Regions from separate parts of the Paraburkholderia sp. J7 genome, predicted to be linked through region 2. Evidence: riboswitches for the same ligand, from Rfam matches in the RefSeq annotation. Region 2 holds a riboswitch; the other holds the start of a gene.
The links. Region 2 has a riboswitch for cobalamin ahead of cobG (precorrin-3B synthase). Riboswitches for the same ligand answer to the same signal wherever they lie in the genome.
Positions count from the first base shown of each region.

Region 1: linked by a shared signal. The riboswitch ahead of U5A58_RS04640 (TonB-dependent receptor domain-containing protein) and the one ahead of cobG (precorrin-3B synthase) in region 2 are both predicted to bind cobalamin.

Region 1 covers NZ_CAJMYZ010000002.1:333,521-337,931, reverse strand. Annotated here, with positions in the region: gene U5A58_RS04645 (acid phosphatase) at 1-1,568, shown strand, start outside; cobalamin riboswitch at 1,813-1,995, shown strand; gene U5A58_RS04640 (TonB-dependent receptor domain-containing protein) at 2,096-4,027, shown strand; gene U5A58_RS04635 (hypothetical protein) at 4,015-4,411, opposite strand, start outside.
Region 2 covers NZ_CAJMYZ010000005.1:124,477-128,887, reverse strand. Annotated here, with positions in the region: gene U5A58_RS09995 (cobalt-precorrin-6A reductase) at 1-23, opposite strand, end outside; gene cbiE (precorrin-6y C5,15-methyltransferase (decarboxylating) subunit CbiE) at 20-1,246, opposite strand; cobalamin riboswitch at 1,388-1,576, shown strand; gene cobG (precorrin-3B synthase) at 1,672-3,069, shown strand; gene U5A58_RS09980 (precorrin-8X methylmutase) at 3,062-3,688, shown strand; gene U5A58_RS09975 (precorrin-2 C(20)-methyltransferase) at 3,689-4,411, shown strand, end outside; gene cobJ (precorrin-3B C(17)-methyltransferase) at 4,408-4,411, shown strand, end outside.

The DNA of each region.
Region 1 (4,411 bases), on a different contig from region 2:
CGATTCTCAACAGCACCGTGTTGAACGCGAATATCCAGTACGTTGTGAGCGCAACGACACAGCGCACCCAGGCGCAAGCGGACGCGGCCTACTACGACGACCGCCGCGGCAAAGGCTACAGCGTGACCGACGGCATGGGCCCGCTCACCGCCGCCTGGCGCGCGGCCGCGCAGCAAACCACGAGCATCACGTCGATTCCCGCGGACGCAACCACCACGCTCTACAACGACTCGGGCAACAACACGGGCGTGGGCAGCACGAGCAACGCGACGTTCGGCAAGGTGGTGGACCTGCTCAACACAATGGGCAACAACGCCTCGACCGAACCCGCCAAGCGCTTCTACAAATACGCGCGGCCATTCCGCTGGAGCACGAGCGTCGTGGTCGACCCCACGCTCGTGCCGGCGATCAGCACGACGCCTTCGACCGACGGCGGCTTCATCAGCGGCCACGAAGCCGAAGCCATGCGCGACGCGATGACGATGGCCTACCTCGTGCCCGAGCGTTACCAGGAAATGGCGAGCCGCGGCCTCGAACTCGGCGAGAACCGCATTCTTGCGGGCATGCATTCGCCGCTCGACGTGATCGGCGGACGCATGTTCGCGCTGGCCGCCACGGCCGCGAATCTCTACGACCCCGCGAACGCCACGCTCAAGAGCGCGGCCTACGCGCAAGCGCACAGCGCGCTCGAACAGGCAACCGGCACGAGCGCCACGACCTTCTCGACCTTCGCGCATTCGGGCACGAGCGCGAACGACCGCTTCTCCGACTACGCGACCAACAAGTCGGAATTCGCGCGCCGCTTGACGTTCGGCTTCAGCCAGATCGAATCGACCGAAGCGCCGCCTGTCGTACCCAAGGGCGCCGAGGTGCTGCTCGAAACGCGCTTCCCGTATCTGAGCGCCGACCAGCGCCGCGTCGTGCTGAAGACGACCGAAGTCGTCTCGGGCTATCCGGTCATGGACGACTCCGAAGGCTGGGGCCGTCTGAACATGTTTAGTGCTGCCGATGGTTATGGCGCATTCAACGGCAACGTGATCGTCGCAATGGACGCAAGCCAGGGCGGCTTCAACGCCGCCGACACCTGGCGCAACGACATTGCCGGCTCGGGCAAGCTCACGCTGCAGGGCAGCGGCACGCTCACGCTCGCGGGCAACAACAGTTACGCGGGCGGCTCGCAGGTGAGCGGCGGCGTGCTCGCGGCCGCGTCGGCCACGGCCTTCGGCAACGGCGATGTGTACGTGGGCTCGGGAGGCAGCGTGAGCGTCTCGACGAGCGCGCCGTTGACGGTAGCGGGCAAGTACACGCAGCTCGACAGCACGACGCTCGAACTCGACATCGACGGCAACGGCGGCGGACGTCTGCGCGTGGGCGGCCAGCTCACGGTGGCGGGCGGCACGCTGCACGTGAAGTTCGTGAACGGCTATGCGCCGAAGGCAGGCGACACGATCGACCTGATCGACGGCAGCGGCGCGTCGGTCAAGTTCGCGACCGTCACTGTAGATGGCTTCAAGGCCACGCCCGTTTATTCTTCGACCGGCGTGGCGGTGAAGCTCTCGGCCTCGTGATGTAGCCACACTGGAAAGCGGCCCCGAATCACAATGGTTCGGGGCCGTGCTTTATGCACTGAACACCGGGGCTTGCGCAAGCGCCTCTCTCGCCCCTCCGTCAACGGCACGAGATCGCGTGCCGTGAGACACCCGCATAACAGCGCACGTCCATCGGTCAACGCGTGGCGCCGGGGGGCAGACCAAACCGGGTGTTTTCGCCACACCGCACCGGGCAAAGGTTGACGCGCGCAATGCGCGGCCATTACCCTTGCGCGCTGATGGTTCCCGGCGACGGGATCAAAAGGGAACGCAGTGCAAGACTGCGGCTGCCCCCGCAACTGTCAGCGGCGAGTCCATGCCAAAGCGGGCCACTGGGAAACCGGGAAGGCCGGCAACGGACGTCGACCCGCGAGCCAGGAGACCTGCCATCAGCCGAGTCCAGCAGCCGCAGCGGGCGGGGATCCCCAATGCGCAAGCACCGCCCGTGCGGCGGCCGCCCGTTGCAAGGACAGCCCTGAACAAGCGCTGTTTCCAGCCACCGCATCATGAAGTTTCGCCAGTTCGTTTTGACTTCCGCCGCGCTCGCCTGTGCGTGGCAAACCGCGCATGCCGCCGACGCATCGCCCGCCCAGGCCCAGCAGCAAACCACCGACGACACCACGCTGCCCAATATCCTCGTCGTGGGCGACACGCAGCACCTGCCGCAATCGTTCGACCAGCGCTACGCAACCACCCAGGTGCTCACGCGCGCCGACCTCGACCGCGCCTCGCCCGTCGACCCCAGCATCGCGCAGGCGCTCGCCACGCTGCCCGGCGTCACCGTCTCGCAGACCGGCGGGCCTGGCTCGTACACGGGCGTGAGCATCCGCGGGTCGTCGGCGGACCAGGTGGCTGTGTTCATCGACGGCATACGCGTGGGCTCCGTCACCACCGGCACGGCCGAATGGGGCGATCTTGCGACGGACTCGTTCGACCGCGTGGAGGTGATCTCGGGCCCCGCGGCCGCCTCGTTCGGCGCGGACGCCGTGGGCGGCGTCGTGCAGCTCTTCACGCGCCATGCGTCGAACCAGCCGAACCAGACCACCGTGTCGTTCGGCGGCGGCTCGAACAAGACCTTCGACACGCAGGTGCGCACCTCGGGCACGATCGGCTCGACCGGGCCGCTTGCCGCGTTGAGCGGACTCACGTATTCGCTGGGTCTGCATGACTACAACACGGCCGGCATCGACGCGACGCAGCCCTGGGCCTACGGCCACGAAGACGGCCGCAACCCTTACCACGCGCAGAACCTGGACGCGCGCCTCGGCTACGCGCACGACAACTGGTCGATCTCGACCTTCGCGCTGTACCACCGCTCCGATCTCTCCTACGACAACGCAGGGGGCAACGACCGGCAGCGCGACAACCAGCTCACGACCGGCCTCGCGTTCCACCTCGACATCACGCCGACCACGCAGTTCGACCAGTCGGTGGGGTACGCCACGGACCGTGAGTTCCTCTATTCGAACGACCCGACGATCCCGACCGACGAGATCGACTCGACGCGCTTTGCCACCTCCACGTCGCTCACGCATCAGGAAAGGGGCCACACGCTCTTTGGCATGCCGCTCGACGGCGAGACCAAGCTCGCCTACGACTACACGCGCGAACTGGCGTTTCTGCCTGTGGATGTGCCGGGCGGCCTGCCCGCGCGCAACGATTCCGCCGTGTCGATGCATCAGTCCACGACGCTCGGGCCCGTCACGCTGTTCCTCGCGGGGCGGCACGAGATCGTGCAGGGGGAGTCGGTCAATACGGGCAACGTCGCGCTCTCGTGGGCGATCACGCCGGTCTACACGGCGCGCGTTTCGTATGGCAATGCGTTCCGTCTGCCCACGTTCAACGACCTGTACTATCCAGGCTACTCGAACCCCAACCTGCTGCCCGAGCGCAGCGACTCGGTCGAGGCGGCGCTCGATGCGACCACTTCGATCGGCACGTTCACAGCCGCGGTGTACGACACGCGCGTGCACGACCTCATCACGTACAACTCGCAGACCTTCCTGCCTGTGAACGTGGGCCGCGCGCATATTCAGGGTCTCGACCTCTCGTACAAGGGCACGCTCGGCAACTACACGCCGGTGAGCCTCACGGTGGGGATTCTGAATCCGCAGGACGTGACCGACCAGACCTGGCTCAATCGCCGCCCGCGCCAGACGGTGAGCCTGAGCGTGGATCACACGTGGGACGAGTTCCAGCTCCACGCGCTCAGCACCGGCGTTTCGCTGCTGTACAACGGCTCGACATTCGACGACCAGCTCAACACGATCTACCTGCCTTCGTGGACGACGGTGAGCCTGCGCGCGTCGTACAAGGTCAATGCGCATCTCGCGCTTTCGGCCACGCTCGCGAACGTGTTCAACCGGCAATATGTGACCGCGTACGGGTACAACACGCTCGGGCGCACGGCGTTTGGGAAGGTCACTTATACGTTTTGAGGATCGGAGCCAGCGGCTGGACGGCGGTTCTCCGCCTGGCACCGGCTCCAGATATTCCTGAAGACCGCTTCGTGGTAATTGGCGTCCTTGCTCAACAGGTTGGTCGCCTTGCTCAGCCCGCCACCTGCCGTCAGGTGTTCGATGTACAGCAAGCGCCGGATCTCACGCATATAGCTCGCAGGCAGCGGCATTTCGCCCTGCCGGCGGCCCTGGCGGCTCCGGTCTTCGTTTGCCATCGGCGTTTCGACCGTATAGAGCCCGCGCTCGTGATTGATGAAGCACGCAGGCATGAGCGGATCTTCCATCACGCACACGTATTGGCGTTCGAGCACTGGCACAGGAACCAGATTCTGCAGCCACTCCAGCGCGTGCTGCCATATCTTC
Region 2 (4,411 bases):
AGCAGCAGGATGCGCGCGGTCATGGCTTGACGGCCTCGTAGAGCGTGACGGGCAACGCCTGACGCCAGGTATCGAAGCCGCCAAGCGGCTGCGCCTCGCCAATGCCGATACGCGTGAGCGTGCCGCCATGCTGCGCGCGCCATGTCACGAGCGCCGCTTCGCTTTGCAGCGTCACCGCGTTCGCGACGAGCCGGCCGCCGCTCGCGAGCGCCGCCCAGCACGCGTCCAGCACGCCGGGAACGGTCACGCCGCCGCCGATGAAGACGGCGTCGGGCGTGGCGAGTCCCGCGAGCGCTTCGGGCGCGCGGCCCGCGACGAGCTGCAGACCCGGCACGCCCAGCGCGGCGCGATTGTGTTCGATGAAGCGTTGACGCTCGGCATGCGCCTCGATCGCGATCGAGCGGCAAGCGGCATGCGAGCGCATCCACTCGATGCCGATCGAGCCGCTGCCCGCCCCCACGTCCCAGAGCAACGCGCCGGGCGTCGGCGCGAGGCGCGCGAGCGTGAGCGCGCGCACGTCGCGCTTCGTGAGCTGGCCGTCGTGGCGGTAAGCGTCGTCGGGAAGGCCGGGCGTGAGCGTCCAGCCGTGCGCAGGCGCATTCGCAACATCGCTTTCGCATTCGAACGCGACGAGGTTGAGCGCCGCGGTTTCGCCGACGTGCCACGCATTGGCGCGGCCTTCGATGCGGCGCTCGAGCGGGCCGCCCAAATGCTCGAACACCGCAAGACGGCTGGCGCCGAAGCCCGCTTGCGCGAGCAGCGCAGCAAGCGCCGCGGGCGTGCGCCCATCGGCGCTCAACGCGAGCACGCGCGAGCGCGCGTAGAGATGGCGGCGCAGCGCATCGAGCGGACGGCCGACGAGCGAGACCATCGCCGTACCCTGCAACGCCCAGCCCATGCGCGCCGCCGCCAACGAGAGCGACGAAGGCGCGGGCAGCACGCGCATTTCACCGGGCGCCACACGGCGCGCGAGCGTCGCGCCCACACCGAACAGCATGGGGTCGCCGCTCGCGAGCACACATACGGGCGCATTCGACTCGCGATGCGCGAGCAGCGCCTCGACGCTGAACGGCTGCGGCCACGCTTCGCGGCGCGCGCGCACGCGCGAGGGCAGCATCGCAAGATGGCGCTCGCCGCCCGTCACGACGGCCGCGTCGAACAGCGCGCGCCGCGCGTCGCGCCCGAGCCCCGCATAGCCATCGTCGCCTATGCCCACCACCGTCAGCCATGCCTGCGTGCCCTGCATTCGTTCTCCCGCTTTTGCTTGCTTTGTTGCCTGGTTTGTCGCCTGTTTCCCTGCGCCACCGGCGGCCCGCACCCCGATTGCCGGGCGGAGCGCGCGCGAAAACGGGCATAATACCGTGTCCGCCGGCGCCTTTCAGGCACTTTGTATGAGGCCGGAGTCAGCGCTGAAGCGCTAACTCCGGATCGCAAACAGGGAACACAGCAAGCTGTGGCCGCCCCCGCGACTGTAAGCAGCGAGACCGCATCCACCCGAGCCACTGGTTTTACCGGGAAGGCCGATGCGGTCCACGACCTGCGAGCCAGGAGACCTGCCGGCCGACTGTTCGTGCGAACCCATATCGGGCGGGGTGTACCGATACCGCTGCCGTTTCCCGCCTCACGTGCGGGCAGCGCGCCGCTCCCGCGCGATGCTTACCCGGTATTCCCTTGAAACACGAAACGAAGCCCGTCTCGCCCGCTGCTGCATTGGCCGTGCTCCGCCCCTCGGCGTGCCCGGGGCTCGTGCGCGTGGTCGCGGCGCGCGACGGCGGCCTGTGCCGCATCCGCCTGCCCGGCGGCGTGCTGAGCGCCACGCGGGCGCGCGCCCTCGCCGACGCCGCGTTGGCGCATGCCGGCGGCGTGCTCGAACTGACCAATCGCGCGAACGTGCAGATTCGCGGCGTACGCGCCGGCGAGGAGGCCGCGTTGAGCGCCGCGCTGATCGGTGCGGGCCTCGGGCCCGCTGGCATCGACGCCGCGAGCCCGGTCGAGCACGCGTGCGCCGCCGACGAATTGCGCAACGTGATGCTGAGCCCGCTCGCGGGCGTTGATCCTGCGGCTTTGTGCGACACAACGGTACTCGCCGCCGCGCTCATCGACATGATGCAGCGCGAGGCGCGTTTCGCCGCGCTCTCGCCCAAGTTCGCGCTGCAACTGGACGGCGGCGAGCGCATGGCGATGCTCGGGCATCCGCACGACATCTGGCTCGCCGCGCTGCCGCACGGCGCGACCGTGCGCTTTGCGCTGGGCCTCGCAGGGTGCCCCACGGCGCAGCCAGTCGGCACGCTCGCAACCGAAGATATTTGCGCATCGATACGCGCGCTGCTCCACGCGTTCCTCGATCTCGCTGGCGCAGACGCAACGCGCATGCGCGATGTGCTCGCCGCACACTCCCTCGATGCGTTGCTGCAACGCGCGCGCGATCATGGCGGCTTCGCGCTGATGCGTGACGACGCCGCGCTGCACGCGTGGCGTCGCGAGCCGAGTCCTGCTAGCTTGCGACTGGGCGCGCACGCGCTGCGCGTCGACAGCAGTGGCTACGTGGGCGCGCAGCCCGCGCTCGGCCGCATCGACGCGCATACGCTGCGCGCGCTCGCCGCGCTCGCGCAAGACTCGGGCGATGCGACGCTGCGGGTGACGCCATGGCAAGGCCTGCTGCTGCCTAACGTGCCCGCGCGCGCCATGACCGGCGCGCTCGAACGGCTGCACGCGCTCGGCCTCATCGTCTCGCGCGCCGATCCGCTCGCGCGCCTGATCGCCTGCACGGGCTCGGCGGGATGCGCCAAAAGCCGCGCCGACACCAAAGCCGACGCACAGCGTCTCGCCGCCCTGCTGCCGCCCGGCGCGCAAGCGCACCTGAGCGGCTGTGAACGCTCCTGCGCGGCCGCGCATTGTGCGCCGTTCACGTTGCTCGCCAGCGAACCGGACCATTACGACCTGTACCAGCGCGACGACACCCAAGGCGGCTTCGGCCAGCGCTTTGGCCAGCTCGTCGCGCGCAACCTGACGATCGAAGCTGCTGCGCTCGCACTCGCGCAGCGGCCCCGGAGTACCCAAGATGTCTGATTACATCCGCGACGGCCAGGCGATCTATCGCGAATCGTTCGCGACGATCCGCGCCGAAGCCGACCTCTCGCGCATTCCCGCCGACCTGGAAAAACTCGCCGTACGCGTGATCCACGCCTGCGGCATGGTGGACGTCGCCGCCGACCTCGCGTTTTCCGCAGGCGCGGGCACGGCGGGCCGCAACGCGCTCGCAGGTGGCGCGCCCATTCTCTGCGACGCGAAAATGGTCGCGTACGGCGTGACGCGCGCACGCCTGCCCGCGAACAACACCGTCATCTGCACGCTCGACGACCCCGCTGTGCCCACGCTCGCACGCGAGTTTGGCAATACGCGGTCGGCCGCCGCGCTCGAACTTTGGCGGCCGCATCTTGCAGGCAGCGTCGTGGCGATCGGCAATGCGCCCACCGCGCTCTTTCACCTGCTCGACATGATCGCGGCCGGCGCGCCGCTGCCCGCGCTCATCCTCGGCTTCCCCGTGGGCTTCGTCGGCGCGGCCGAGTCCAAGGCGCAGCTCGCCGCCGAAAATCACGGCGTGCCCTTCGTCGTCGTGCACGGCCGCCGTGGCGGCAGCGCGATGGCCGCCGCCGCCGTCAACGCACTCGCTTCGGAGACCGAATAAATGACCCGTAAAGGACGTCTGCACGGCATCGGCGTCGGCCCCGGCGACCCCGAACTGCTCACGCTCAAGGCCGTGCGCCTGCTCAAGGCCGCACCCGTCGTCGCGTATTTTGTCGCGAAGGGGAAGAAAGGCAATGCGTTCGGCATTGTCGAAGCCCATCTCGAAGCGGAGCAGGAACGCCTGCCGCTCGTGTACCCCGTGACGACCGAGGCGCTCGAACCGCCGCTCTCGTATGAGGCGATCATCGCCGACTTCTACGACGGCGCCGCGCAAATGCTGTCGCGCCATCTCGACGCCGGCCGTGACGTGGCCGTGATCTGCGAAGGCGATCCGTTCTTCTACGGCTCGTATATGTATCTGCACGACCGGCTCGCCGCGCGCTACGAGGCCGAAGTCGTGCCTGGCGTGTGCTCGATGCTGGGCGGCGCGGCTGTGCTGGGCGTGCCGCTCGTCTACCGTAACCAGAGCCTCGCCGTGCTGTCGGGCGTGCTGCCCGAGGACGAGTTGCGCCGGCGGCTGGCCGGCGCGGACGCCGCCGTCATCATGAAACTGGGCCGCAACTTCGACAAGGTTCGCCGCGTGCTGGGCGAACTGGGTCTCGCGCATCGCGCGCTGTATGTCGAGCGCGCAACGATGGCGAACCAGCGCATCGTCCCGCTCGACGACGTCGATCCGATGGCTTCGCCCTACTTCTCGCTGCTCGTCGTGCCGGGGGTGAAATGG